3 regions of the Thioalkalivibrio sp. ARh3 genome follow, and region 3 is predicted to be linked to each of the others. Evidence: predicted binding sites of a transcription regulator. Region 3 holds the regulator's gene; each other region holds the start of a gene.
The links. Region 3 encodes sigma-54, which starts transcription at its own class of promoters, with help from an activator protein. Its sites were predicted from a motif close to TGGCANGNTNCNTGCTT; they were not measured.

Region 1 (8,013 bases), 430 kb from region 3:
CCCTGTTTCAGTCCCCGCGCATCCAGACTAAGCTCTGGAATCCGCGCATGTTCTGGAACGTCGGCCGCAAGCTGAATGTGACCCCCGAGGAACTGACCGAGCCGAAGGTCGACCTCTGCGAGCTCGAGGTGATGCTGTCCGCGGCCGCCTATGAGCCGTCCCAGTGCGCCGACAACCTGAATGGTCGTGAATCCGGCCGCGCCGACTTCATCCGTCGTGCCGTGCAGTCCGGCCAGCGTCCGTTCCTGCGTCGCGCTGCCTGACCCAGTCTCCTGACTGGTGATGTCGAAGACCCGGCCTTTGCGCCGGGTCTTTTGTTTGGGGCCTCGGTCAGGCCTTCTCAGCCGCGCGTCTCCAGCCAGAAGGTCACCGGGCCGTCGTTGACCAGGCTGACCTGCATGTCCGCACCGAAGTGGCCGCTGGCGACCCGCGGGTGTAATCCCCGCGCCTGAGCCACCAGGTATTCGAACAGGGCCTGGCCGTGCTCCGGGCTGGCGGCGGCGGTAAAGCTCGGACGCATCCCCTTGCGCGTATCCGCGGCCAGTGTGAACTGCGGCACCAGCAGCAGACCGCCACCGGTATCCTGCAGGCTACGATTCATGCGCCCCTCGTCATCCGCGAACACGCGATAGCCGAGCATGCGCTCCAGCAGCCGTTTCGCCGCCGATTCGTTGTCCTGTGGCTGCACCGCGACCAGCGCCAGCAGTCCCGGCCCGATCGCGCCGACGCGTTCGCCGCCGCTGTCCACCGCGGCCTCGGTCACCCGCTGGATCAGGGCAATCACGCCGAGGCCGCCCCGGTCCCGCCCGCGACCTGCCCCGCCAGATCGTCGGCCAGGGTGTCGGTTGCCGCGACCAGCTTGCGCACAATGCCCGGTTCGGCCGCGGAGTGTCCGGCGTCCGCGACGATCGCCATGTGCGCCTGCGGCCAGGCCCGGTGCAGCTCTACCGCCTGCTCTACCGGGCACACCACGTCATAGCGCCCGTGCACGATCCAGCCCGGTATATCGCGCAGGCGCGGCGCGTCGCGCAGCAACTGCTCCGGTTCCAGGAAGGTGTCGTGCATGAAGTAGTGGCACTCCAGCCGCGCCAGGCTCACGGCCACGTCCGGGTCTTCAAAGTGCGCGATCACGTCGTCGTTCGGGATCAGGCAGGAGGCGTGCCCCTCCCAGCCCGACCAGGCGCGGGCAGCCGCTCGGCGGACTTCGGGATCTGTGTGGGTCAACCGCCGGTGGTAGGCCCCGACCAGGTCGTCGCGCTCCTCCGCGGGAATCGGCCGTAGGTAGTGCGCCCACGCCTCGGGAAACAGGCGGTCGGCCCCCGACTGGTAGAACCACTGGATGTCCCGCGGCCGGCACAGGAATACGCCGCGCAGGACCAGGCCGAGCACGCGCTCCGGGTGGGTCTGGGCATAGGCCAGCCCCAGCGTCGAGCCCCAGGAACCACCGAACACCGCCCAGCGCTCGATCCCCAGGTGCTCGCGCAGGCGTTCGATATCGGCCACCGCGTGCCAGGTGGTGTTGGCCTCCAGACTCGCGTGAGGCGTCGAACGCCCGCAGCCACGCTGGTCGAACAGCACGATGCGGTAGCGTTGCGGGTCGTAGAAGCGCCGATGCCACGGCTCGCAGCCCGAGCCCGGCCCGCCGTGCAGGAATACGACCGGGATCCCGTCGGGTGTGCCACATTCTTCAAAGTAGAGCTCGTGGCCGTCACCCACCGCGAGCCTTCCTGTGCTGTGCGGTTCGATCTCCGGGTACAGGGTGTCCATCAGTGTTTTCCTAGATTGCGGGCCCCGAGTGTCGCCAAAACGTGCGCGCAGGGAAAGTGCGCGGCTCGCCTATTCGTCGATGAGCTGCCCCCGGTACACGCGGCGTCGTTGCGGCTCCACGCGGCGCTCCGGTGTGTCCGGCGAAGCTTCTGGCGGTGCCAGGTGCCCCGAACGCTGCAACTCGCTGCGCAGCGAGAGTGCGGCGGCCCGGGCGGCGCTCGACTGCGAGCGTGAGGCGTAGTCAAGAATCGCCTCCATGAAGTCCGGGTGGGTGACCGACAGCCGTACCACCGCCGGGAACTCCGCGCGGAGGTTCCGGCGCAGCTCGGCAGCCAGGCTCAAGCTTTTGCGATTGTGCATACCGGTCCCCCACCGTTGATGCGTCCGCCCATCTTGTATGCAAGCGGGGTGCCATGGGCTTGGTCCCAGCTTGAGTGGCATGCGCGGGGATCTGTTGCCTCCACCAGGTGCAGAAGGGCGAGCGCCTGCACCGACAATGGGCGCCACCTTGCAACCGCTGTGGGTATGGCGGCGCTTGCGAAGCAGGCCTCGCCGCCCTATGTTGCGGGCCATGGAAACGCCCGCCGTCCCCGCCTCCATCCGCCGCCTGGCCGGCCGCGCCATCGCGGACTTCGACATGATCCGCGAGGGCGACCGCATCCTCGTCGGGTTGTCCGGCGGCAAGGATTCGCTGACCCTGCTGTGGCTGCTGCACAATCTGTCGCGGCGGGCACCCGTGCGCTTCGAGGTCGGCGCGGTCACGATCAACCCGGAGATCGAGGGCTTCGAGCCGCAGCGGTTGATGGACTATCTCGGCGGGTATGGCATCCCGTATCACTTCGTCTCCGAGCCGATCGCGGAACTGGCCGGCGAGCACATGGACAACGACTCGTTCTGCTCCTTCTGCTCGCGAATGAAACGTGGCCTGATGTATCGCACCGCGCGCGAACACGGCTACAACGTGCTGGCGCTGGGCCAGCACCTGGATGACCTCGCCGAGAGCTTCATGATGAGCGCCTTCCACGGTGGCCAGCTGCGCACGATGAAGGCCCATTACGCGATTGACGCCGGCGACCTGCGGGTGATCCGCCCGCTGGTCTACGTGCGCGAGCGCCAGACCCGGGATTTCGCCGAGGCCGCCGGGCTGCCGGTGATCCTGGACAACTGCCCGGCCTGCTTCGCGATGCCCACCCAGCGCGAACACATGAAGCAGCTGCTCGCGCAGGAGGAGGCCCAGCACCCGCGGTTGTTCCGCAACCTGCGCACCACCCTGAAGCCGCTGATGACCGAGGGCGGCATCCCGCCGCGGACCCCGGCCGACCCACCCGAATCTTGCGATCATGGCCGAACGCCGGCATCTGCGTGACCGGCTGATCGCCGGCGGTCTGCGCCTGCTCGCCCGCCTCCCGCTGCGCGTGAATCATGCGCTGGGCGGGTTGCTCGGTGCGCTGGCCTGGTACTGGCCGACGCGCTCCGCCCGGATCACCCGCCGCAACCTCGAACTCTGTTTCCCGGACAAGGACGCCGCCTGGCGCCGCCGGGTCGGCCGTCGATCGCTGATGGCGATGGGCCGGGCGCTGACCGAGTCCCCCTGGCTCTGGCAGGCCTCGCCGCAGACCCTCGCGCGACTGGCGGTGGAGCCGCCCCGCTACGCCCGCCTGCGCGAACGCGAGGGCGGGCGGGCGCTGTTCCTGTGCGCCCCGCATCTGGGTTCCTGGGAGTTCGCCGGGCTGCAGGCCGCCTGCCACGGGCCGATGGCCACCCTGTACAGCCCGTTCAAGACGCCCGAGATCGACCGCTGGGTGCGCGAGGCCCGCGCCTCCACCGGCGCGACCCTGGCCCCGGCCGACCGCTCCGGGCTGCGCGTGCTGCAGCAGTCACGTGATCGCGGCGAGATCATCGGCATCCTGCCGGATCAGAGCCCGAAGGGCGCCTCCGGTACGCATGCACCGTTCTTCGGCCACCCGGCGCTGACCATGACCCTGCTGCCGCGCCTGCTGCGCGGGCGCGACGACCATGTCGTGTTCTTGTTCGCCGAGCGCCTGCCGAAGGGGCGCGGGTTTCGCTATCACGAGATCGAGGCCGGGCCGGAGGTCGCGGACCGCGACTTCGCCCGAGCGGCCGCCGCGATCAACGCCCATGTGGAGGCCCTGGTCCGGCGCTGCCCGGAGCAGTACAACTGGGCCTACAAGCGTTTCCACCCGGCCCCCGAGGGCCAGCCCAGCCCTTATAGAAGCGCTGAATAAAGCCATCCTGGCTTTCGGAGCCGCGCGCGGCGCTGCAACGTTCTGTATGCCTTTGCACGGGCAAAGGGATTTGCAGCTTGTGTCGGAATCCTCCACCTGCGGTGGTCGATTCCGGCGGCACGTCCCTGTGCCGCCGGGAAACGCCGATAAATCGATGTTTCCCGGTCGCTGACACCCGGTCGGGTCGGATCCCGCGCACAAAAAAGCCGCCGGACCCGGAGGTCGCGGCGGCCAGTGCCTCTGGCCCCGAGGGGCCGGAAGCGGATGCCTTACAGGCTGTAGTACATGTCGAACTCGACCGGATGGGTGGTCATGCGCATGCGCGTGACCTCTTCCATCTTCAGGTCGATGTAGGCATCGATCATGTCGTCGGTGAACACGCCACCCTGGGTCAGGTATTCGCGATCCTGGTTCAGGGCTTCCAGCGCCTGGTCCAGCGAATGGCAGACCTGCGGGATGCCCTTTTCCTCTTCCGGCGGCAGATCGTAGAGGTTCTTGTCCATCGCGTCGCCCGGGTGGATCTTGTTCTGGATCCCGTCCAGGCCGGCCATCAGCATTGCGGCGAACGCCAGATAGGGGTTGGCGGTGGAGTCCGGGAAGCGCAGCTCGATGCGACGGGCCTTCGGGCTCATCACGAACGGGATGCGCAGCGACGCGGAGCGGTTGCGCGCGGAGTAGGCCAGCATCACCGGCGCCTCGAAGCCCGGCACCAGACGCTTGTAGCTGTTGGTGGACGGGTTGGTGAAGGCGTTCAGCGAGCGGGCGTGCTTGATGATACCGCCGATGTAGTACAGCGCGGTCTCGGACAGACCGCCGTACAGGTCCCCGGAGAACAGGTTCTTGCCGTCCTTGGACAGCGACTGGTGCACGTGCATGCCGGAGCCGTTGTCGCCGACGATCGGCTTGGGCATGAAGGTCGCGGTCTTGCCGTGCATGTGGGCCACGTTCTGCACCACGTACTTCAGTACCTGGACCTCGTCGGCCTTCTGGGTCAGCGTTGCGGGGCCGACACCGATCTCGCACTGGCCGGCGGTGGCCACCTCATGGTGATGCACCTCGGTGACCAGACCCATCTCGGTCAGCACTTCGCACATGGTGGAGCGGATGTCGTGCAGGCTGTCGACCGGCGGGACCGGGAAGTAGCCGCCCTTCACGCCCGGGCGGTGGCCGATGTTGCCGTCCTCGTAGACGCGTTCGGAGTTCCAGGAGGCCTCGGAGGAGTCCACGCGGCAGTAGGAGCCGGAGAGATCCGCGCCCCACTTCACGTCGTCGAACACGAAGAATTCGTTCTCCGGGCCGAACAGCGCGGTATCGGCGATGCCGGTGCTCTGCAGGTAGGCCTCGGCGCGGCGCGCCAGCGAGCGCGGGCAGCGGTCGTAGCCCTGCATGGTGGCCGGCTCGACCACGTCGCAGCGGATGTTCATGGTCATGTCTTCGAAGAACGGGTCGATGACCGCGGACTCCGCATCCGGCATCAGGATCATGTCGGACTCGTTGATGCCCTTCCAGCCGGAGATCGAGGAGCCGTCGAACATCTTGCCTTCTTCAAAGGCCTCTTCGTCGAGGTCATGAGCCGGAACGGTTACATGCTGTTCCTTGCCCTTGGAGTCGGTGAAGCGGAAGTCGATGAAACGGACCTCCTTTTCCTGGATCTGCTTCAGCACGTCGGCTGCGGACATGGGAGTCTCCTTGAGTTTGCACTTCGTCTTTTAGGGTTTGCCGCACCGAATCGGGGCCGGGCGACGTCGATGCGGTTCTATGCAGGCATCATGCCACTTCGCCCAAATGGCCCCGTGACGGTGGTCCGGCACATGTACGGGGAATACAGCGCCGGCCTCTGCACGGTATCCGTGCGGCTTTGGCACCACAGTAGTGCATCAGGGTATTTGTTGCACATCCGTGGTGCATGGGCGATAGAGGATCTTCACTTCACCCAGCCGGCCCTTCAGTCGAGGATGGCCCTGCAGCGTCTGTGACAGGGCCTCGGCACGCACGTTCAGCTCCGCGGGGGTGCATGCCCCTTCAAGGCGCAGTGTCAGGGTCAGATGGATACGGCCGCCCAGATAATGCAGGGACAGGTGCTCCAGCCGGTCCAGCTCCGGACTGTCCGCCCATGCCTCGCGGACCGCCTCGGCGATCTCCGGGCGCAGGGGCAGATTCGAGCTGCGGGCCTGTTCCTCGTCGTTCTCCGGGTCGACGTGAACGGTGAAATCACGCAGACGCTGGTGTCGCTGGGTGACGGTCCGGTGAACGGCATCGGCGATCCGGTGCCCCTCGGAAACCGAGATCATCGGGGCGACCTGTACATGTACGTCGGCGACCACGTCGCTGCCGTGACGTCGTGTACGCAGCATGTGCGCATCCTTTACGCCGGGTACCTCCATGATAGTGCGATGGATGCGCTCGACCTCTTCGGGGTCCAGTGCCGTGTCGATCAGTTCGGCCGCGCTGCGCACGATCAGCCGTCCGGCGATGTGCAGGATGAACAGGGCGACGATCAGCGCGGCCAGGGCGTCGGCCCACGGGAAGCCCGCGACCGCGGCTCCGACCCCGACCAGCACGAACAGCGACGAGATCGCATCCGTGCGGTGGTGCCAGGCATTGGCGTCCAGCATGCGCGAGCCGGTGCGCTTCGCGACCCGGTGGGTGTATTGATAGAGCCCCTCCTTGGCCACCAGCGTCAGCACGGCGAAGGCAAGGGCGGCAGGGGCCGGTCCGATCGCGGCCTCGGTGTCCACAAGCCGCTGCCCGGCGGCCCAGGCGATCCCGAGGCCGGCCAGGGCGAGGAATACGCCCACCACCACCGTGGCCAGGGTTTCGATCCGGCCATGTCCGTAGGGGTGATCATGATCCGGCGAGGCTGCGGCCTTGCCGGCGGCAAACAGCACTACCCCGTCGGTGATCAGGTCCGACAGGGTGTGGACGCCGTCCGCAATCAGTGCCTGCGAGTTCAGCAGCCATCCGCTAAGCAGCTGTGCCAGGGCGAGGAAGGCGTTGACTACCGCACCCACAACGGTCACCCGGCGAGTGGCTCTGTAGCGCCGGCCGTTTTCTGGCGTGACTGCGGTTTCGGAGTTGGCGCGGGGATCGCTCAGGGCGGCTCTCCCGAAGGTAATCCAGACCCCAGTATGGGCGTGCTTCCGCCACATGCAAGACGCTTGCACTGCCGCCGGCGGTGGCCGCAGCCGGAGCCCGGCCGATATACTGTCCGCTTTGCCCTGACCCGGGATCCCGCATGGCGCACGAACGCACCCCGTCCAGCAGCAGCCCCACCTTCCAGGACCTGATCCGGCGTCTGCAGGATTACTGGAACGACCACGGCTGCGTGGTCCTGCAGCCCTACGACATGGAGATGGGGGCCGGCACGTTCCACCCGGCGACCTTCCTGCGTTCGATCGGGCCGGAGCCGTGGCGCGCGGCCTACGTGCAGCCCAGCCGCCGCCCCACCGACGGGCGCTATGGCGACAACCCCAACCGCCTGCAGCACTACTACCAGTTCCAGGTGCTGCTGAAGCCGTCGCCGCCGGACATCCAGGACCTCTACCTGGGCTCCCTGGAGGCGCTGGGCTTCGACACGCTCACCCATGATGTGCGCTTCGTCGAGGACAACTGGGAGTCGCCGACCCTTGGCGCCTGGGGTCTGGGATGGGAGGTCTGGCTGAACGGCATGGAGGTCACCCAGTTCACCTACTTCCAGCAGGTCGGCGGGCTGGACTGCCACCCGGTCTCCGGCGAGATCACCTACGGGCTGGAACGCCTGGCGATGTACCTGCAGGGGGTGGAAAGCGTATTCGACCTGGTGTGGACCGTCGGGCCCGACGGCCGCCCGGTGACTTATGGCGACGTCTATCACCAGAACGAGGTGGAGCAGTCCACCTACAACTTCGAGCACGCCGACCGCGATGCCCTGTTCGCCGCCTTCGATCAGCACGCAAACGAGAGCGACCGCATGATCGAGCTGGGCCTGCCGCTGCCGGCCTACGAACAGATGCTGCGCGCC
Region 2 (8,013 bases), 520 kb from region 3:
CGCCTGCTTCAGCGCCACCACATCCCCATCGAGTTGTGTGGGGAGGCCTGCGAGCATCGGGGGTTGAGGCTGCCGTTTCGGGCGCCCACCGCCGAATCGGGCGCGGCCCTGTCCGCCTGGCGCCGTCGCCTGGGGCTGGGCGAGACGCCCGTTCGTGCCCCCTACGTGGAGTTTGCCGGGAATCCGCCCTTTCCTTACCGCACGAAACTCGGCTACAAGCCTTGCTGGCGCAGGCGTTCGTATCAGGCCCCGGGGGCTTTGGAAGTGCCCTGTGCAGGATGACCCGCTCATCTCCGCCTTCTGCCGCTACTTTGACCTGATCAGGCCAAATGAAGAGCAGATGGAGGCCGTTTATCGGCTACGCTATGAGGTCTACTGCCGCGAGTTCAAGTATGAATCCGGGGACAGCTGCCTTGGCGAGCGCGAGGTCGACGAGTATGACGCGCAGGCCACTCACTGCCTGCTGCAGCATGTGGTTAGCGGCACCAGTGCGGGCTGTGTACGAGTGGTGCATGTCGATGGCCGCCAGAAGATCCACGAACTACCGATGGAACGCCACTGCGAGAACTGTTTCTACGAGACGGACTATCGTCCGGACCGAATCGAGCGAGACCAGATCTGCGAGGTTTCCCGGCTGGCGGTCAATGGGCTGTTCCGTCGGCGCCTGGGCGAGTCGGTAACCCCCTTCGGGGACCTCCACCTGCTGAATGTACCGCTGGAGCAGGCGCGCACCTTCCCCTTGCTGGCGTTGAGCCTGTTCATGAGCGCGGTGGCGATGATGGAGATCCAGGGCCGGTCGCATGCCTTTGCGATGATGGAACCGTCGCTGGCGCGCATCCTGCGTCGCCATGGCCTGAAGGTGAAGCAGATCGGCACGCTGCAGAATTATCATGGCCGGCGCGCGCCGTTTCATATCAGTCTGCTTACGGCTCTGGCCGGGATTCACCGTTCACCATCGCTGAGCCAGTTGTATGCGCACTCCTATAGCAATCTCTCCGACTCTCACCCCTCCGACTCGCTCTGGGACGCTGTTGCCCGCGCGGTCTGATGCCTGAGTTCGACTATCACGCGGCGTTCCGGCGCACCCACGGCTGGATGACCTGGCCGGAGATGGAACGCCTGCGCGGCGCGCGCGTGGCGATCGCCGGTCTTGGCGGCGTTGGTGGGAGCCACCTGCTGACGCTCGCCCGTCTCGGGGTCGGGCGCTTTCATATCGCGGATTTCGATTGCTTCGAGCTGCACAACATGAACCGCCAGGCAGGGGCGGGCATGTCCCGTCTGGGCAGGCCCAAGGTCGAGGTCCTGCGCGAGATGGCCCTGGACATCAATCCGGAACTGGAGATCACCACATTCCCGGAGGGCGTGTATCAGCAGAATCTCGATGTCTTTCTGCAAGGCGTGGATCTCTATGTCGACGGGCTCGACTTCTTCGTGTTTCAGGTGCGCCGCGAGGTCTTTGCCGCGTGTGCGGAGCGCGGGATTCCGGCGATTACCGTGGCCCCGCTCGGGATGGGGGCGGCCTTGCTCAATTTCAGCCCGGGCGGGCTGTCGTTCGATGGCTACTTCGACCTGCGGGACGGGCTGCCCGACGAGGAACTCGCGCTGCGGTTCATGATGGGCCTGGCCCCCTCGATGATGCAGATGGGATACCTCGCAGACCCCGAGGCCGTCGACCTGGCGGCCCAGCATGGTCCGTCCACGGTGATGGCCTGCGAGCTGTGTGCCGGGGTCATGGGCACCGAGGCCCTGAAGATCCTGCTGGGGCGCGGGCGTGTCGTCTGGGCCCCGCACGGAGTCCACTTCGATGCCTACCGCCAGCGTCTCGTCCGCACCTGGCGCCCCGGCGGCAATCGCAACCCCCTGCAACGCCTGCTCCTGGCGATCGGCCGCCGCCGGATGGCGCGCCTTCGGGCGCAGGTCTAGAAAGCCTTTATCCAGTCGTTTTCGTTGCAGTATGCGCCCGGACAAAAAAACCCCTCGTCCGAAGACGAGGGGCCGGGACAGGTCTTCCGCCCAGGGGGGAGCAGAAGGCCCAACCACAAGGGCTGCTAGGCGTCGAGACCGGTCTCGCGGCGGCGGCGCATGGCGATAAAGCCGAGCATCACCAGTCCAGTTCCCAGCAGAAGCAGCATCGCGGGTTCGGGTACTTCTGCTTCGGACCACCGAGAGTCGGCCGAGCCGACGACCTCAAAGGTGGTGCGCTCGTCGACTTCCTCGAATCCCTCGATGAAGTCGAACTGACCCGTCACGCGGACGTTCATGTAGAACGGATCCGGATCGGTAAAGAACTGCCGGCCTTCGTCCGTGAGCATCCATTCGTTGAACAGCAGCGCAAAGCTGCCGATGTCGTCCGCACCCGGTTCGAAGCGACCATCGCCGCGGTCGAACATGTCGGACCAGCCGACGAGGATGTCGTCGTCCGTGCCGCCCAGGGCGACACCATCGGCCGCATCGCCCGTGTTGAACCCGAAGGTGGTATCCAGATTCGGGTCCAGATAGAGCGCGATCGAGCCGCTCGTGCCGGTGAACTGGCCCGCGTCCGCATCGTAGGTCCCCGAGGACTCGAATACCGCGTAGAGGCCGTAGAACAGATCGGCATCGTCCCCGCTGGAGCCCAGTCTGTTGCTTACCGACGTGCCTCCGAGGAAGTACTGACCCACGTTCCAGTAGGCCGACGCGTCGAACGAGCCGTCGGCATCGAGGGTCAGCAGCTCTTCGTACCCGCCGGTAATACGGTCGACCTGCTGCTCGCCTACCGCAATCGTAGACAGCTCGAGCTGCGAGTCATCGATAGTAAAGACGCCGGCGTGTGCGGTGCCCGCAAGCCCGAGACTGGCAACTGCCAGTACCGCACCCAGCGCTGTTTGCTTGAACCTTTCCATGTTGAAATCCTCCACCAGTTAGCATCAATTTGATTTGAATAACGGTTGCTTCCACTTCACTTGCTGGTCGTCCTTTCCTGCACGAGAAGTAAAGCAGGCTGCGTGCCATGGGCGGCAAGTGTCTGTAGATAGGGCGGTTTTTGTTTTTTTGATTGCCCCGCGCCGGGAGCGATGTAAAAAAATCGGACGCCGGGAAAAACGGCCCCTGATTTGAGGAGACGTCTCATGTCCAAACGTGCCAAGACCCGCGACGAGATCGCCGAGGCCTACAAGTCGCCACCGTGGTGGTACGACGCGCGGGGGTTTTTCATCCTCACCTTTGCCTACAACAGCACCCTGGGCGCGCAGATCCGGTTTTTTGGCCGCAACATGGGGGCCCGGCACCTGGAGATCGGCTGCGGCACGGGGACGCTGCTGGAGATGACGATCAAGTGGCGTCGCCGGCGCAAGCTGCCGGAGAGCGAGGTGGTCGGTGTGGATTACGCCGAGTCCATGCTGGCCGGGGCCCGCCATCGCTTCGCAAAGGACCAGAGCGTGACTGTCAAACATGCCGACGCCGCGGAGTTGCCGTTCGCTGATGGCGAGTTCGATACGGCCAACATCGCCAACTCGGTGCACTGCTTTCCGGATGTGGACGGTGCCATCCACGAGGCGTTTCGGGTGCTCAAGCCCGGGGGTACCCTGGCCGCGAACGTATTGCTGTATCCGCGCACGCCGCAGCCGCTCAAGGCCATCGCCGAGCGGATCAACCGCTGGGGGATGCGCAAGGGCATCCTGCATACACCGTACGAGGCCCGGGACATCCTGGGCCGGTTTACTCAGGCGGGATTCCTGGTAGTGGATTCCTCGATCTCGGGCAATTGCTACAACCTCCTGCTGCAAAGGCCGGAGGCCTCCCAAGGCCCTGTGGAGGCGGCCTCATCGTCGTCCGGGTGAACGGGCGGCCTGGGCTGACCCGGCCCGACCTGGCCGCAGGTTGGCTGTCGGCCAGGTCAGGTCGGAGGTGTATAACGCAGCGTCAGAGGGATTCGTGGAGCGACTGGGCCCGCTCGCGTTCCGGAAAGTCCTCGTGTGCCTCCAGCAGTTCTGTCAGCAGCGCGCGCGCCTGTTCGGTATCGCCACTGGCCTGGTAGGCCTGCGCCAGATGAAACCCGATATCGGGGGCCTGCGGGCTCATCCGGTATGCACGCTGCAAAGTCTCCAGGGCGCTTTCGGTATCGCCTCCCTCCAGCAGGACCACGCCCAGGGTGTCGAGAATCGCAGGCTGGTCCGGCGCCAGATCGACGGCCCGCTCGGCGTACTCGCGGGCGCGGGGATTGTCCGCCTCGCGTGCCAGCCACGCCGCGTTGTTCAGGGCAACGACATCGTTGGGCCGGTCTTCCAGCAGGGTTTCGTAGGTCTCCAGTGCCTCGGTCTCCTGCCCCGCGTTGATCTGCGCTGAACCGAGTACGTGCCGTGTGGCGCTATCGTCCGGGTGGTCCTGCAACCAGGCCTGCAACGTCCGGATCGCCGCCTCGGTCTGCCCGGCACGTTGTTGCACCTGGTATTTCTCCACCAGCCAGTCGCGTCGGGACTCGCGCTCGAGCGCGCGCTCGTAGCCATCGATCGCCTGTTCGAGCTGGCCGTCTTCGGCGTCGAACCAGGCCTGCTGTGCGATCACCTGCGTGGCCTCCGGGGCCCGCTCCGCGAGGGGCTCAAAGACCTGTCGCGCCTCGTCCACCTCGCCCGCCAGGCTCAGGTGCCGGGTCAGCACCATGCGCGCACTCATATGGCCGGAGTCGATCGACAGTGTCTCGCGCAGGGCCGCGACCGCCTGCTCGGTTTCACCCAGGGCGGCGAGATTGCGTGCCTGGCGGAAACGCAGCTCGGCGGCCTCGGGTCGCAGTACCGCCAGGTGCGCAAGGGTCTGCGCTGCGCCCTCGAAGTCCTGCTGGTGCTCCTGCAGGTCGACCAGCAGACCGAGCACCCGTGTGTCGTTGGGGTGATGCTCGCGCGCGTCCTCCAGAGTGGACCGGGCAGCAGTGTGATCGTCCTGCTGCGTCTGGGCGCGCGCCAGCATCAGGTGGGGCTCGATCCGGTCCGGGTGTTCATCGATCGCACCCTGCAGCCAGCGCGTGCCGGCCTCCATCTCGCCCTGCTGAAAGTGCAGCGTGGCCAGCCGAATCGCCGAGGTGGGGTGGCCGGGGCTGCGTTCCTGCAGGTCCTCGAGGATCTCGCGGGCTGTATCCAGGTTGCCCTGGCGCACTTCGAGCGAACTCAGGTTCAGTGCCAGGGTGCTGTTGTCCGGGTGGAGCGACAGGCCCTCCTGGTAGATCAGGCGTGCCTCGTGGGTCTCGCCCAGGCCCAGGAGGGCTGCACCCATCAGGTTGTAACCCTGCGGGTTTTCCGGATCCTTCTCGCGCAGGCGCTGGGTGGCCTCCAGGGCCTCGTCGTACTGGCCGTCACGGATATGCGCCAGCGCAAGCGAGTAGTCGGCCAGACGCACGTCGGTGCTTTCGACAGCAACCTGTTGCAGCAGGGCCATCCCCTGTTCGTGATCCCCGTGCCGTACCAGAGCGATTCCCAGCATTTCCTGCAGTTCCGGCCGATCCGCGCGGTTGGCCAGGGACTCGCGCAGGACCTCGATGCCGCTTTCGGTATCGCCCTCGCCGATATAGAGCGCGGCGAGCTGATCCCCCAGGGCCTCGACCAGGTCGGGTCGTTCGCTCAGCGCGTCGGCCAGGATTCGCCGCGCCTCCTGTGGCCGGCCCTGTTCGATGCGCAACTGAGCCAGCAGCCGATAGCTCATGGCGCTCTGCGGGCCCAGCGCGCGGTGACGCTCGAGCAGACGCTCGGCCCGAGACCAGTTGCCTTCCTCCAGGTGGATGGCCGCCAGATAGGGCATCGCAAGGCGATAGTTGCGTGACACCGCCAGTGCTTCCTCCAGGTGTGGTTGCGCCTGCAGGGGTTCGCCGCTCTCGAACTTGACCAGGCCCAGCAGGAAGTGGCCACCGGGGTGATCCGGGGCGCCCTGCTGCAGAAACTCGCCATCCTCCCGGGCCTCGTCGAACTGTCCCAGCTCGACGTGCATCAACCCGCGCTTCAGGCGCTCGGCGACCGCGTCCGGGCGCAGTTCGATGGCGCGGCCAAAGGCTTCCAGCGCGCCCTCGGGGTCACCCTGCATCCGTACCAGATCCCCCTTGAGAGACCAGGCGGGGGAGAACTCGGGGTCGCTTTCCAGGGCCCTGTCGGTCATCTTCATCGCCTGCTCGGCGTCCCCGTCGGACATGGCCTCGTAGGCGCGCGCCAGGTGGATCTCTGCGAGGTCGTCATGCGTTTCCGCTGCGGCCGCCAGATATTCCGAGCCGGCGTCGCTTTCACCCGCCTGGAATGCCGCCAGCGCCCGGTAAGCCCGCAGGCGTGCCGCATCCTCGCCCTCCAGAGCATCGGCCTCGGGGATCTCGGCGATTGCGCCGCTACCGCCCAGGATGAACAGGAGGCGCGCCAGCGGCAGGGCATATGCGTTCGGGTCCGCCCCCATTTCCAGGGCCCGTTGCAGGTGGCGCACGGCCGGCTCCGGCTGCTGATCGCGCAGATAGGCGAGGCCCAGGCGGCCGCGTACCTCGGGGTCCGCGTTTTGCTGCAGCGCGTTGCGGTATTCGATGGTGGCCGCGGCGTATTCGCCCGCCTCCATGTGGCGCTCGGCACGTTCCCGGTACTCCGCCTCGGTGGGGGTGCCCAGGGCGTCGCAGCCGACAAGGGCCAGAGCCATCGCCAGCGGGGCGAGGCGTGGAAGGACCCGGCGGGACGTGGCCACCGAATGGTTTACGGGACGGGGAATTTTCATGGGGATTACCTCAGGCCGAATTTGTCGAGCAGGCTGTAGAGCGTTGGTCGCGTGATGCCGAGTTGATCCGCGGCCTGTGCAATGTTGTTTCTACTGCGGGCCAGGGCTTTCAGGATGGCCTCGTGTTCCGCGCTGTCCCGGATGTCGCGTAGCCGCACCGCCGGGGTCTCGCCATGCGGGGGTTCCAGGCCCAGGTCCTTAGCGGTTATCAGCTGGCCGTCGGCCATGATCACGGCGCGACGGATCAGGTTTTCCATCTCGCGCACGTTGCCCGGCCAGTCGTAACTCTCGATCGCGTTGGTGGCATCCAGGGTGAAACCGCGGCGCGGCCGCCGCTGATCGTGGGCAAAGCGGTCGAGCAGATAGTGGGCCAGCAGGCTCGCATCCCCCTTGCGCTCGCGCAGGGGAGGGATGGATACCGAGATCTCGCTGATGCGGTAATACAGGTCTTCGCGAAAATCGCCCTGTTGAATCAGCGCCTTCAGGTCCTGGTTCGTGGCCCCGATGATGCGCACATTGACCGGGATCTCGGCGCGGCCACCGAGGCGCTCGATCTTTCGTTCCTGCAGAAAGCGCAATAGCTTGGCCTGCAGGCTGTGCGGCAAGTCGCCAATCTCGTCCAGGAACAGGGTGCCGTTGTTGGCGTGCTCGATCTTGCCGATGGTCTGGCGCGATGCCCCGGTAAAGGCGCCTTTTTCGTATCCGAACAGCTCGCTTTCGAGCAGGTTCTCGGGGATCGCCGCGCAGTTGATCGCCACGAAACGCTCGTTTGCCCGGTCGCTCAGATCGTGCACCGCGCGGGCCAGGATCTCCTTCCCCGTCCCGCTCTCTCCCAGCAGCAGCACCGTGGCGTCCGAGGGTGCGACTCGCTCCACGACCCGGCATACGTCCAGCATGCCCGGATCTCCGGTGACGACCCCGTTCAGGGCGGCCCCCGGCCGGCGTGCCAGCTGACGGTTCTCGGCTTCGAGCGCGTACAGGTGAGCGGCGCGATCCACGATCGTCCGCAGGAGATCGGATTCGACCGGCTTGATGTAGTAGTCACATGCGCCCATGGCCACGGCCTTGAGCGCGTTCTCGCGATCGTCGTTTCCGGTGACCACGATCACCTTGGTCTGCGGGTCCTGCGCCAGGATCTCCTGCAGCAGCGCCAGACCCTCGGAGGCATTGGCCGGGTCCGGTGGCAAGCCCAGGTCCAGCGTCACCAGCTCCGGCTGATGGCGCCGCACCTTGGTCATGGCGCTTCCACGGTCTTCCGCCAGCAGGGTCTCGTACCCCTCGAAGCACCAGCTCAGCTGGTTTCGC
Region 3 (8,013 bases):
TTCGTCTATGCCGCGTTCATCACCGATGCCTTCAGCCGTCGCATCGTCGGCTGGCGCGTCAGCCGCAGCCTGCGCACCGACCTGACCCTGGAGGCCCTGGAGCAGGCCCTGCACGCCCGGATCGGGCGGGATACCGCCCGCCCGATCCATCACAGCGACCGGGGTGTGCAGTACGTCTCGGTGCGCTACACCGAGCGGCTGGCGCAGGCCGGTCTGCGCCCCTCCGTCGGGCGCGTGGGCGACTCCTACGACAATGCCCTGGCCGAGACGATCAACGGACTGTACAAGACCGAGATGCGGGTCGGCTGGGGCCCGCCCCGGGATCGCCGCGATGCGGAGTGGGCAACCCTCCAGTGGGTGGACTGGTTCAACCAGCGGCGCCTGCTGGAAACCAACGACTACCGACCACCCGCCGAGGTGGAAACGCAGTACCATCAGGCCCTGCAGCGGTCCGCCCAGGTGGCATGACCCAAACCAATCAGTCTCCGGAAAACCCGGGGCGGTTCACGCTGCCGAGACAGCGCAGGCAGGCGGCGGACCGAAGCCACCGTAAACACCCGAGGTCGAACTAGACACAGCCTCGTAAAGGCATGGCGGCAGGAGAGGGGCTAGGCGTCCTCGCCGAAGCGGTTGGCGACGAGTTCGGTGAGGGCGTCGAGGGCCTCTTCGGCGTCCTCGCCGTCGGTGGTGATGGTGACCTCGGAGCCCTGCGCCGCCGCCAGCATCATCACCCCCATGATGCTCTTGCCGTTGACCTCCTGGGCGTTCCGGGAGACGGTCACATCAGACGCGTACTGGCTGGCCAGGCTCACGAACTTGGCTGCCGCACGCGCGTGCATCCCCAGACGATTAACGATGGGGACTTCGCGCTGCGGCATCCGAACACTCCTGGTCACAAAGAAGGATGCCATCGTGGCCGCCCGACAGCGCCTTGTTGACCAGCTCCGTCAGCGGCAGATGGCGGTAGTTCAGCACGCGGATCAGCATCGGCAGGTTGATCCCGGCAATGACACGGGCATTCGCCCCCCGCGCCACGCGGCTGGCCACATTGGAGGGGGTGGAGCCGAACATGTCGGTCAGGATCAGTACGCCGGAACCGGAGTCCAGCTCGCCCAGGCGTGCCCGTGCCCGGGCCAGCACCTCGTCGGGGTCGTCAGTCTGCGACATCGCCATGGACTCGCAATCCTCGGGCAGGTCGCCCAGCATGCTCTGAGCCGTCTGCAGCAGGGTGTCGCCGAGGTTTTGATGCGTGATCAGGATCAGACCAACGCCCATGGACTCACTCCGATTCGAGGGGCAGGGATAGCTCGCGGTGACGGGTGCTAACAGTAACATGTTCGCGCCCCCGCCACGCAGCCGCCAGCCGCTCCACCAGATAAACCGACCGGTGGCGCCCGCCGGTGCACCCGATCGAAACGGTCACATAGCTGCGGTGATCCTGCCGGATACGCGGCACCCACTGTTCCAGGAAGCCCTGGATCCCGTCATACATCTCCTCGACCTCGCCATGGCGCGCGAGAAACTCGCAAACAGCGGCGTCACGCCCGGTCAATGGTGCCAGGTCACGCTCGTAATGCGGGTTGGGCAGGCAGCGCACGTCGAACACGAAGTCGGAGTCCAGCGGGGCCCCGTGCTTGAACCCAAATGACTGGAACAGCAGGGAGAGGCGCTCCTCTCCCAGCAGCCCGACGCGATCCCGAAGGGTGCGCGCGAGGTCGTGCATGGACAGACGGGAGGTATCCACGGTCAGATCGGCCTCGGCCGCGACATGGCCGAGCCAGTCGCGTTCGCGCTCGATCGCGTCAACCAGGGGGACGCCGTCGCGCGCCAGCGGGTGTCGCCGCCGCGTCAGGTGGTAACGCCGCAGCAAGACCTCGCTGGAAGCCTGCAGGAACATCACCTCGACCTGCAGGCCCTTGCCCCGGAGTTCGCGCAGCAGGTCGGCAAAGCCCTCCAGCGCCGCCAGTCCACTGCGGACATCGACCCCGACCGCCAGATGCCGGTCTTCGTCGGCATCGTAGTCACCGCTGCGGACCTGCTCGATCAGCCCGGGCAACAGCGGCAGCGGCAGGTTGTCGACGCAGAAATAGCCGGCGTCCTCCAGGGTGTGCAGGGCAACCGTCTTGCCGGAACCCGACAGGCCACTGACCAGCAGGAGTCGCATTCAGCCCTCCGGGTCCGGGTTGGGGACGGTGGTTGCAGGGATCGCGCGGTGGTACGGCGGCTCCTCGGGCTCGCCGCTCATCTGCCTGCGCTGGCGCGCGCGCAAGTCGTCGCCGGCGACGTAGCCCTGCATGTGCAGCATGTGGTTGCGCACCGCCGCCTCGATCATGACCGCGATGTTGCGCCCCGGCGCGACCGGCAGGCTGATCAGCGGGATGCGCAGTCCGAGGATGTCGATCTCCCCGCGGCGGCCGTTCAGGCGATCGTCCGGCACCGGCGAGGGCTCGCTGTGGTCGCGCAGGTCAATGATCAGCCGCAGGTACTTGCCGCCCTTGATCGCGGAGTCCCCGTACATGGCTCGGACGTTCAGCACCCCCAGCCCGCGCACCTCGAGCAGGTCCTGCAACAGGGCCGGGCAGTGTCCGCGCACGATATCCGGGGCAATGCGGGCGAACTCCGGTGCGTCGTCGGCAATCAGCCGGTGCCCACGCGAAATCAGTTCCAGCGCCACCTCGCTCTTGCCCACGCTGGAGGCCCCGCTGATCAGCACGCCGATCCCCAGGATCTCCATGAACACGCCATGGCGCACCTCGAAATGGGCCAGCCGCTGCTGCAGGAAGTAGCGCAACAGGGAAATGATCTCGTGACTGCTGGTAGAGGAGCACAGGATCAGCGGCAATTGCTCCTCGGGGACATGGGGCATCTCCGAGAACGGGCAGGTATCCTCGGCGAAGATCACCGCGGTCGTGCCCGTACGAGCCATCTCCAGGATCAGCTGCTCGCGTTGTGCATCGCTCAGCCGCGCGATATAGCGCGCCTCGAAATCGCCGATGACCTGGATGCGGTTCGGCCTTATCAGGTTGAGGTGTCCGGCCAGGGGCAGGTCGTCGCCATCACCGCCGACCAGATTGCGGTCGGGAGCGGCCTGCTCGCCGTGCACATAGCGCAGATCCAGACGATTGCCCATCGCCTGGATCAGGGCCTCAACAGTGATATCGCGCGCGATGCCGCCCTCCCCCAGTGCCTCGTTCATCCGTGAACCTCCGGAAGAGGTTGCGTCAGCTGTCGGGACAGAACAGACACGGTGGGGCGCCCCATGTTCAGGCGTCGCCGAAGGCCCGGGTCAGTTCACGCTCCATGACCTCCGCGTCACCGGCTCGCCGCAGGGAAGCGATATTGTCGGGCTGAGAAAGTCCGCGAGCCAGCTGCGCCAGAAGATCCAGGTGCTCGCTGGTCGCCGCCTCGGGCACCAGCAGCGCGATCAGGATGTCCACCGGCTCGTGATCCATGGCGTCGAAATCGACGCCCTGATCCAGTCGCAGGACTGCGACCCGGGGGGCATCGAGCTCGGCCAGACGCCCATGGGGGATGGCCACGCCGTGTCCCAGACCGGTGGAGCCAAGCTTCTCGCGGGCAGACAGGGCCTCGAAGATGGCCCCACTGGCCGGGCCGGCGGATTCCTCGCCGCCGACAGCCAGCAACTCGCCCAGGGTCTCGAGCGCCCGCTTCTGACTGGAACACTCGGGCTCCAGGCGAATACGGTCGCGGGTGATCAGCTCGGCAACGGTCATTACGCTACAGGGCCTGCTCGCGGTTGCGCTGGGCACCCTCGGCACGGTGGTGGTCCTTGACCTTTTCCTTGTGCTTGATCAACTGACGATCCACCTTGTCGATCAGGCCGTCAATCGCGGCGTACATGTCCTCGTGACTGGCTTCGGCATGAATGTGATTGCCGCTGACCTGGAGGTTTGCCTCCGCCTTGTTGTGCAGGTTCTGGTTCTTCTCGTGGGTCAGCACCACGTGCACGTCGATCACCTTGTCGAAGTGACGCTCCAGCTTCGCGAACTTTTCGTTCACGTAGTCGCGCAGGGCGTCGGTGATATCCACATGATGGCCGGTCAGGTTGATCTGCATGGTCAGGCTCCTTTTTGCTTGTTTCCACTCGGCATGCTCGCCATCTGCCGGCGTTCGCTGGAAGACGGGATATGCATGGCCTCGCGGTACTTGGCCACGGTGCGTCGGGCCACATTGATGCCCCGATCCGACAGGATCTGGGCCAGTTTTGCGTCGCTTAGAGGCTTGTTCGGCGTTTCGTCACCGATCAATTCCCGAATCATGGCACGGATTGCGGTCGCCGAGCATTCGCCGCCATCGGCGGTGCCAACATGACTGGAAAAGAAGTACTTGAACTCAAATACCCCGCGCGGGGTATGCATATATTTCTGCGTGGTCACCCGCGAGATGGTCGATTCGTGCATCTCCAGGGCCTCGGCGATGTCGCGCAGGATCAACGGCTGCATCGCGACCTCTCCATGCTCCAGAAAGCCCTGCTGTCGTTCCACGATGGCCTGGGCCACTCGCAGGAGGGTGTCGTTACGACTGTGCAGGCTCTTCAGGAACCAGCGTGCCTCCTGCAACTGATCGCGCATGAACGCGCTGTCACGGGCATCGGAGACCTGCCGCACCATACCCGCATAGAGATCGTTGATGCGAATGCGCGGCGCAATCTCCGGATTCAGGTCCACACGCCAGCCATCGCGGTCATGGCGGACGTAGACATCCGGCACGACGTATTCCGAACTGGGCTCGCTGATCTGGGCACCCGGACGCGGGTTGAGGGTGCGGATCAGGTCCAGCGCCCGCGCCAGCTCGTCCGGGTCGCGCACCCCGGACTGACGCTGCAGGGCCCGGTAGTCCCGCTTGGCCAGGCTCTCCATGCCATTTTCCAGGATGGCTCGAGCCGCGTCGCGCGCCGGGGCATCCGGCGCCAGATGGCCCAACTGGATCTCCAGGCACTCGCGCAGGTCCCGCGCGCCTACGCCCAGGGGATCGCACTGCTGAATCCAGTGCAGTACCGCCTCGACCTCGTCGACCCCCACGGGTTCGTCTTCGCCCTGACTGATCATCTCCGCCAGCGCCTCGAGCTCACCGTCCAGATAACCATCCGGAGTGATCGCGTCGATCAACGCCGCGCCGATCCGCTGGTCGCGCGGGGTCAGGTGGCTCAGATGCAACTGCCAGAGCAAGTGGTCCTGCAGGCCCTCGTCCTCGCCGTCGGAGGTATTCTCCAGCGGATCGCGGTCGTCCAGGCCGCGCGGACTCGGGGCGGGCTCGTAGATGTCGTCCCAGCGGCTGTCGGTACTCAGCTCCTCGGGGATCACGTCATCGCCGGCCGTGTCGGCCTGCATGCGATCCCCCTCGACCAACTCGCCCCCTTCCTCCGGACGCTCGGTCGGGGCTTCCTCGCCCTCGTCTTCCACCTGCTCGAGCATGGGGTTGCTTTCCAGCGCCTGCTGGATCTCCGCCTGCAACTCCAGCGTGGAAAGCTGCAGCAGGCGGATGGCCTGTTGCAGCTGCGGGGTCATCGTCAACGTCTGCCCCAGCTGCAGATTGAGCCCGGGCTTCAGCATCGCGGTTTCAGGTCCAAGGTGACCATCAGAATCATCTTAAAAGGAGTCGTAGGTCCATGTGCACCAAGGCGGTTCACAGCCGAAAGTTATCGCCAAGATACACCCGGCGCACCTGGGGGTCGTCCAGCAGTTCCTGCGGGGTACCCGCGCTCAGCATGCGACCCTCACTGAGAATATAGGCCCTGTCGCAGATTCTCAGGGTCTCGCGCACATTGTGATCGGAAATCAGCACGCCGATTCCACGTTCAGCCAGGTGCCCGATCACGGCCTGGATGTCGCCCACGGAAATCGGGTCCACGCCGGCGAACGGCTCGTCCAGGCAGATAAAGCGCGGATCACCGGCCAGCGCCCGGGCAATCTCCGCACGGCGACGCTCGCCCCCGGACAGGGCAATCCCCGGGCTGTGGCGCACCGTCTCCAGCTGGAACTCCTCGATCAGGGCATCGCCGATGCGACGACGCTCGTGGCGATCGAGCTCGCGCCGCAGCTCCAGTACCGCCTGCAGGTTGTCCCACACACTCAGCCGCCGGAAGATCGAGGCCTCCTGCGGCAGGTAGCCCAACCCGGCCCGGGCCCGCGCGTGAATCGGCGCCCGGGTGATGTCCCGGTCACCCAGCGTAATACGACCACGATTCGGTCGGATCAGGCCCACCAGGCTATAGAAACAGGTCGTCTTGCCCGCCCCGTTCGGGCCCAGCAGCCCCACCACCTCTCCCGGGGCCAGGTCGACATCGACACGATCCAGCACTGTACGCTTGCCATAGCGCTTGGTCAGTTCGCGCCCGGCCAGATACCCGGCCATTGGAGCCGGTTGGCCGCCGGCCGCCGCTGACATGCTGGAGTCCACCTCGGTCATTCGTCGTCTTCGCGGGGCTGAATCCTGATCCGCACACGCTCGTCATCGGTCTCGCCCCGCTCGGCCTCGATGATGTCGGTCTCCAGGTCGTAGACAATGCGCTTGCCACGCGCCTCCTCGGCCGCCGTGACCACATGCGCCTGATCGGTCAGGATCACCCGGTCCTCGTTCAGGAGGTAATCAATCCGCAGTGCGGTGGCGATGCGCATCTCGCCCGTCTCCGGATCCGGCGACTCGAGCCGCGCGGGCTCGCCGTGGGCCTCCATCTCGTAGGGGCGCCGGTCGCGGCTGCGCACATAGACCTTGTCCGCCTCCAGCGTCATGTCCCCACGGACCACCACCACATCGCCGGTATAGGTACTCACCCCCCGGCGGTCGTCCATCTCTGCGTGATCCGCTGTGATCTCCACGGGGAGGGGCTGCTGCTGGGCGATGACCGGCGAGATCAGCATCAGCAAGGCACTTCCCATCAACACGGGCCACGCGAGCCGAGCGAGCGGCGACCCACCACGTTCAGTCATCAGCGGCTTCCTCCTCGCCTGACTCGCTGTAGAGTGTGTACACGTCATGGAACAGCTCTATGGTATCCCCTCGCGAGTCCACGCGCAGACCCGTGCCCCGCTGGAAAAAGCCGGGCTGATCAAGCGTCGAGAACGCATCGGACGTGGCGATCATGATGTCGGTCGCCACCGTCACGTCGGCGGACTCGATCACCGTGCGCACGCGTTCGGCACGCTCGGGCTGCACCCCTCGCGTGGGGCCGATCAGGTCCAGGGTCTCGTCCATGGGCCGGTGCAGCGCCTCGGGCGCGGTCCAGTGCCATTCGATACCGCCGGCGTCAAAGATATCCAGATCGGGGTCGTCGATCAGCTGCGGTCCATCACGGCCAAACTCGCGCAGCCGCGTTCCGCGCAGGCGGTGGCTCAGTTCGCCATCCTCGCCGGTCGCGTGCAGCGTGAAGCCCTCGATCTCCAGCGTCACCTCGCCCTCCGGCTCATGCTCGCTGGCAGCAGCGCCGGTCACCAGCGCCGCCATCGGCACCAGGATCAGCGCCGCCAGTCCGGCCGCCCATTTCATCCGTCAACATACTCCGCGAACAGTGCCTCCAGGCGCCCCTGGGCTGCCAGCAGGCCCTCGCAGACCTCGCGCACCGCGCCGCGCCCGCCAGGGGCCTGCGTGACCCAGTCGGCATGCCGCACTACCAGCGGGTGGGAATCCGCCACCGCGATGCCAAGGCCCACGCGGCGCATCGCCGGCAGATCGACGATGTCGTCGCCCACAAAGGCCGCCGCCTCGGGCGCATGCCCGGTCTGCTCCAGCAACTCGTGCAGTGCAGCCCCCTTGTCGCGCCGTCCCTGCACCAGATGCTGCACGCCGAGATCCCGCATGCGGTGCTCGACCACCCCGGAGGTGCGGCCGGTCAGGATCGCGACCTCCAGCCCCCCGTCCAGTGCCAGGCGGATGCCGTGCCCGTCGCGCGAGTGAAAGGCCTTGTACTGCTCGCCGGCATCCCCCATGAACAGGCTGCCATCGGTCAGCACGCCATCGACATCCAGGATCAGCAGGCGCACGGCCCCCTGGCGG

Region 1: glnA (glutamate--ammonia ligase) is a predicted target of sigma-54. The motif match lies at 5,772-5,788, and genes of this name have one in related genera.
Region 2: pepA (flocculation-associated PEP-CTERM protein PepA) is a predicted target of sigma-54. The motif match lies at 2,974-2,990, and genes of this name have one in related genera.

What each region holds. Positions count from the first base shown of each region.
Region 1 is NZ_KB897947.1:426,682-434,694, forward strand. Features, by position in the region: gene C995_RS0101990 (hypothetical protein) at 1-263, shown strand, start outside; gene dtd (D-aminoacyl-tRNA deacylase) at 341-784, opposite strand; gene pip (prolyl aminopeptidase) at 781-1,767, opposite strand; gene C995_RS0102005 (hypothetical protein) at 1,837-2,127, opposite strand; gene C995_RS0102010 (tRNA 2-thiocytidine(32) synthetase TtcA) at 2,339-3,133, shown strand; gene C995_RS0102015 (lysophospholipid acyltransferase family protein) at 3,108-4,013, shown strand; gene glnA (glutamate--ammonia ligase) at 4,283-5,692, opposite strand; gene C995_RS0102025 (cation diffusion facilitator family transporter) at 5,891-7,162, opposite strand; gene glyQ (glycine--tRNA ligase subunit alpha) at 7,249-8,013, shown strand, end outside.
Region 2 is NZ_KB897947.1:520,995-529,007, forward strand. Features, by position in the region: gene C995_RS0102380 (acyl-homoserine-lactone synthase) at 1-282, shown strand, start outside; gene C995_RS0102385 (PEP-CTERM/exosortase system-associated acyltransferase) at 272-1,048, shown strand; gene C995_RS0102390 (ThiF family adenylyltransferase) at 1,048-1,923, shown strand; gene pepA (flocculation-associated PEP-CTERM protein PepA) at 2,049-2,882, opposite strand; gene C995_RS0102400 (class I SAM-dependent methyltransferase) at 3,108-3,818, shown strand; gene prsT (XrtA/PEP-CTERM system TPR-repeat protein PrsT) at 3,901-6,708, opposite strand; gene prsR (PEP-CTERM-box response regulator transcription factor) at 6,714-8,013, opposite strand, start outside.
Region 3 is NZ_KB897947.1:498-8,510, forward strand. Features, by position in the region: partial or broken gene C995_RS0100005 (IS3 family transposase) at 1-468, shown strand, start outside; gene C995_RS0100010 (HPr family phosphocarrier protein) at 609-878, opposite strand; gene C995_RS0100015 (PTS sugar transporter subunit IIA) at 850-1,275, opposite strand; gene rapZ (RNase adapter RapZ) at 1,280-2,164, opposite strand; gene hprK (HPr(Ser) kinase/phosphatase) at 2,165-3,196, opposite strand; gene C995_RS0100030 (PTS sugar transporter subunit IIA) at 3,264-3,734, opposite strand; gene hpf (ribosome hibernation-promoting factor, HPF/YfiA family) at 3,739-4,077, opposite strand; gene C995_RS0100040 (RNA polymerase factor sigma-54) at 4,080-5,573, opposite strand; gene lptB (LPS export ABC transporter ATP-binding protein) at 5,647-6,408, opposite strand; gene lptA (lipopolysaccharide transport periplasmic protein LptA) at 6,426-6,950, opposite strand; gene lptC (LPS export ABC transporter periplasmic protein LptC) at 6,943-7,506, opposite strand; gene kdsC (3-deoxy-manno-octulosonate-8-phosphatase KdsC) at 7,503-8,013, opposite strand, start outside.